Regions from separate parts of the Dyella humicola genome, predicted to be linked through region 2. Evidence: riboswitches for the same ligand, from Rfam matches in the RefSeq annotation. Region 2 holds a riboswitch; the other holds the start of a gene.
The links. Region 2 has a riboswitch for S-adenosylhomocysteine ahead of OUZ30_RS06190 (ATP-grasp domain-containing protein). Riboswitches for the same ligand answer to the same signal wherever they lie in the genome.

Region 1: linked by a shared signal. The riboswitch ahead of ahcY (adenosylhomocysteinase) and the one ahead of OUZ30_RS06190 (ATP-grasp domain-containing protein) in region 2 are both predicted to bind S-adenosylhomocysteine.

The regions. Positions count from the first base shown of each region.
Region 1 is NZ_JAPDPC010000001.1:753,086-755,476, forward strand. It holds gene ahcY (adenosylhomocysteinase) at 1-1,409, opposite strand, end outside; S-adenosyl-L-homocysteine riboswitch at 1,447-1,579, opposite strand; gene ppc (phosphoenolpyruvate carboxylase) at 2,039-2,391, shown strand, end outside.
Region 2 is NZ_JAPDPC010000001.1:1,406,015-1,408,405, reverse strand. It holds gene OUZ30_RS06200 (DUF899 domain-containing protein) at 1-232, shown strand, start outside; gene OUZ30_RS06195 (DUF2182 domain-containing protein) at 229-1,065, shown strand; S-adenosyl-L-homocysteine riboswitch at 1,295-1,368, shown strand; gene OUZ30_RS06190 (ATP-grasp domain-containing protein) at 1,383-2,255, shown strand.

The DNA.
Region 1 (2,391 bases), 650 kb from region 2:
TACGGACCGTCCACCGGCACGCCGATATAGGCGGCTTGTTCCGGGGTGAGGCGGGTCAGCTTCACGCCGATCTGCTCCAGGTGCAGGCGGGCCACTTCCTCGTCCAGCTTCTTGGACAGGCGGTAGACCTTCTTCTCGTAGGAGTCCTTGTTCGCCCACAGGTCGAGCTGGGCCAGGGTCTGGTTGGAGAAGCTGTTGGACATCACGAAGCTCGGGTGACCGTGGGCGCAGCCCAGGTTCACCAGGCGGCCTTCAGCCAGCATGTAGATGCTGTGGCCAGACTTCTCGAACGTGTAGCGGTCCACCTGCGGCTTGATGTTCTCGCGCGACACACCCTTGGCGGTGTTGAGGCGATCCATCTGGATCTCGTTGTCGAAGTGACCGATGTTGCACACCAGGGCGTTGTTCTTCATCGCCGCCATGTGCTCCAGCGTGATGATGTCCTTGTTGCCGGTGGTGGTGACATAGATGTCGCCCAGTCCCAGGGTCTCTTCAATGGTGGTGACCTGGAAGCCTTCCATCGCGGCCTGCAAGGCGTTGATCGGATCGATTTCGGTGACGATCACGCGGGCGCCGAAGCCTTTCAGCGAATGGGCGCAACCCTTGCCGACGTCACCGTAGCCGCAGACCACGGCGACCTTGCCTGCGACCATCAGGTCGGTGGCGCGCTTGATGCCGTCGGCCAGCGATTCGCGGCAGCCGTACAGGTTGTCGAACTTGGACTTGGTCACCGAGTCGTTGACGTTGATCGCCGGCACCAGCAGCTTGCCGGCTTCGGCCAGCTGATAGAGGCGATGCACCCCGGTGGTGGTTTCCTCGGACACGCCCTTCCATTCGGCGGCGACCTTCTTGAACCAGCCCGGACGCTCCTTGTGCACGCGCTTGACCAGGTCCTTGATGACCTGCTCTTCGTGGTTGCCGCTGGGCGTGTTGACCCAGTTGTCGCCGTCTTCCAGCTCGACACCCTTGTGGATGAACAAGGTGGCGTCGCCGCCGTCATCGACGATCAGCTGCGGGCCCAGTTCACCGGGGTGGGACAGCATGTCCAGCGTGCATTCCCAGTACTCCTCGAGCGACTCGCCCTTCCAGGCGAACACCGGCAGGCCACCGGCAGCCATCGCGGCAGCGACGTCGTCCTGGGTCGAGAAGATGTTGCACGAGGCCCAGCGCACCGAAGCGCCCAGCTCGCGCAGGGTTTCCGCCAGCACGGCGGTTTCCTTGGTGACGTGCAACGAACCCGACAAGCGCACGCCCTTCAGCGGCTTTTCCTTGGAGTAGCGGGCTCGGATCTGCATCAGGCCCGGCATTTCCTCTTCGGCCATGCGGATGCGGCGGCGGCCCAGATCGGCGAGCGAGATGTCGCGGACCTTGTAGTCCTGGTGGGCGGAATCTTTGGTGACTGCGTTCATGGCGTAGCTCCGGATGTTGCGACCAAGAGGTCGCATCGTTAACCGGGCGCCGTTACAAATTGAATCCGTCGAGCCTGGCCGGGGAAGGCGAATGCCAGCACGGGAAAGTGCGGGCTGTAGCGGAAATCTCCGCATTCGACTTGCCAACGGTCGCAGCGCCCCTCAACGGGACCTGTGAGTATAGCGTCAGAGAGGAATGGGTTCTGCCCCCCGGTGGCGATGTCGGGCTTTGGCGCCAGCCATGGTTGATGGCCTTGGCCCGGGGAGGGCGGCAGCGTTAAAGGCGCAAGTTATTGCGACAAGACGCCAGCGACGCGCTGATGTCGCGGGAGATGGTGTAAGACCAAAGGCCAATTCTCTAGGTGGCCAAAAACTACCCCCTCCCGTCCCCCTTGCGGGCAGGGGGAGGGGCCAAAAGCATGCCCGCACCACTCCCTCCCCTGCTCGCAGGGGAGGGTTGGGGAGGGGGGGCTTTTGACTACACGGAAATGTTCAACACGCCCTAAGGAAACGGAGCGATTTGCGCCCCGTTTTCGTTCAAGGGAAAGGATGGTTTTGTGGCAGTGCACAAATGGATGGGGCTTCGGGTAGTCTTGGACGTCCAGACATCCAATTCTCTCCAGGCATCGATGAACCAGTACCGCAGTCCTGAGTTCGCCCCGCACGAATCCCCGTTGCGCGAAGACGTCCGCCGCCTCGGCACCCTGGTCGGCAACATGCTGGCCGAGCAGGTTTCACCGGCCTTCCTCGACGAAGTGGAACGCATCCGCATGGCCGCCATCGCGCGTCGCCACGAGGGCGCGCCGTTGGCCTTGTTGGCTGACTTGCTGAGCGGCCTGGAGACGGCGCGTGCCGAGGCGCTGGCGCGCGCCTTTGCCACCTATTTCCAGGCGGTAAACATTGCCGAACGCGTCCATCGCATTCGTCGCCGGCGCGACTACCAGCGCGAAGGTGGTGCCCCTCAGCCCGAATCCTTGCTCGA
Region 2 (2,391 bases):
GGCGGCCATGACCGGAACCGACGTGGCCACCTATACACGCGACCGGCCGGGCGTGAGCGCCTTCGTATTCCAGGATGGCGTGGTCTACCACACGTATTCCACCTATGCGCGCGGGCTGGATGGCCTGTGGGGCATGTACCAGTGGCTCGATCGCGCGCCGCTGGGACGCAACGAGCAAGGTGTCTGGTGGCGCCGCCATGACGAGTACGGCGAGCATCGAGCCGCATCATGAACGCCGTCGGCACCATCAGGGAACGGCAGGCCTCGCGCGGCATGGCTTGCGCGCGAGCATCCCAGCGCACTTTCATCGGCGGAGCTGCCCTGCTCTTCGCCGCCAGCACAACGGTGACCATCGTCCGCTGCCGATCCATGTCGGCAATGGGCGAGATGCCCATGCCTGGCGGCTGGACCATGTCAATGGCGTGGATGCGGATGCCCGGGCAGACGTGGATCGGTGTCGCGGCGTCGTTCCTCGGCATGTGGACCATGATGATGGTGGCGATGATGCTGCCATCCCTAGTGCCCGCGCTTTGGTACTACCGCCAGGCGCTGGTCAGGCTGGGCCATACGCAGCTGGGGCAGCTGAGCGCGCTGGTGGGCACGGGCTACTTCCTCGTATGGAGCGTATTTGGCCTGGCCGCCTTTGCGCTGGGCGTCGCATTGGCCGCCATCGCAATGCAGTTGCCAGAACTGGCGCGCGGCGTACCGGTGGCGACCAGCGTCGTTGTCCTGATCGCCGGCGCGCTGCAGTTCACGGCGTGGAAAGCGCACCACCTGGCCCACTGCCGGACGACGCCGGCATGCGACGCTCCGCTGCCGGCAGACGCCGCCACGGCATGGCGACACGGCCTGCGCCTGGGCCGGCACTGCCTCGTCTGCTGTACTGGCATGACGGCCATCCTGCTGGTTGTCGGCGTCATGGACTGGCGTGCGATGGCGCTGGTGACGGCCGCCATTACCGCCGAACGCCTCGCACCCGAAGGTGAGCGCGTGGCGCGAGTGATCGGAGCGTTGGTCGTAGCCGCCGGCTTACTCCTGTTGACGCGCGCGACGGGACTCGCATGACGACTCCACATGCGAGCCTGAGCTCTTCCGAGCAACCGTAGCCGAGGGCCACGCCGGATGACACCCAAGGCGATATCTGGCGGGCTATCGGTCGCATTTGCCATCGCGCGGCTGCGTCTGCCAATGGGACGGGTGGTTCAAGATTGACGGGTAGCACGTGCTCGGACAGACTATCCATGCATTGTTTTCTGATGCTTCCCACTGCGCGCACGCTGGTCGTCGCGCAGCCAATGCCGAGGGGTGCTGCGACGGAGTCAATCCGCCACGCTCGGCTTGGATCTCTGATAAGGGCGCCCTCCATGACAGGAGGTTTCGCCATGCCTGCTTCCCCCGTCCATCGACTCGCCATTGCCACGTCCGTGATTATCCCGGACATACATCCCGACGACGCTCATCTCGCGTCTTCGCTCCAACGCCTCGGCATCGAACCGATCGCCTGCGTCTGGAACGACCCCGAGGTGAACTGGTCGCAGTTCGACGCGGTGCTGATGCGCACGACATGGGACTACTTCAAGCACTACCCGGCCTTCAGGCAATGGCTGGATCAGCTGCCGGTTCCGACCATCAACAACAAGGCACTGCTGCGCTGGAATAGCGACAAGCGCTATCTGCTGGAGCTGGCCGCGCGTGGGGTCGAAATCATTCCCACGCAGATGGTTCCGGCCAGCCAGTTGCTGCAAACGCTGGCTGCCATGCCAGCGCAGCAAGTCGTGGTTAAGCCGACCGTCAGTGGCACCGCCAGACACACCGCTCGCGGCAGCAGCGATGACGCGCTGTTCAAGCAGATCGTCGCCCAGCTTCCGCCGGAGTTCGACTACCTGGTGCAACCTTTCGTGCCCGAAGTCGTGAGCGATGGCGAGTGGTCCCTGCTCTTCTTCGATGGCGAATTCAGCCACGCGGTGATCAAGCGGCCGGCAACGGGCGACTACCGGGTGCAAAGCGAATTCGGCGGCACCACCCAGGCGATCGAGCCCGACGCAGCGCTTGTCGCCAGCGCCAAACGAGTCCTGGCAGCAGCGGCCGCGATAGGCCATGCCGATGCCGCCTATGCACGCGTGGACGGCGTAATCACGCAGGGCCGTTTCCTGCTGATGGAGCTGGAAATGATCGAACCCTGCCTGCATTTCGAGGGTCGCCAGGAGGCGGCCGAGCGCTTTGCGGAAAACCTGCGCAAGCGCTTGGCGACCTGACTTCGTCGCGCGGACCCAGCAAAACCCGCCACCTCGATGGCGGGGACGTTGCCAGTCGAAGCTTGTCTTTGCGCCCTTGCAGGCGCACCGATATCCTTCGACTGTGCGCGTCCACCCAGCACGCGCCACTCGCGCC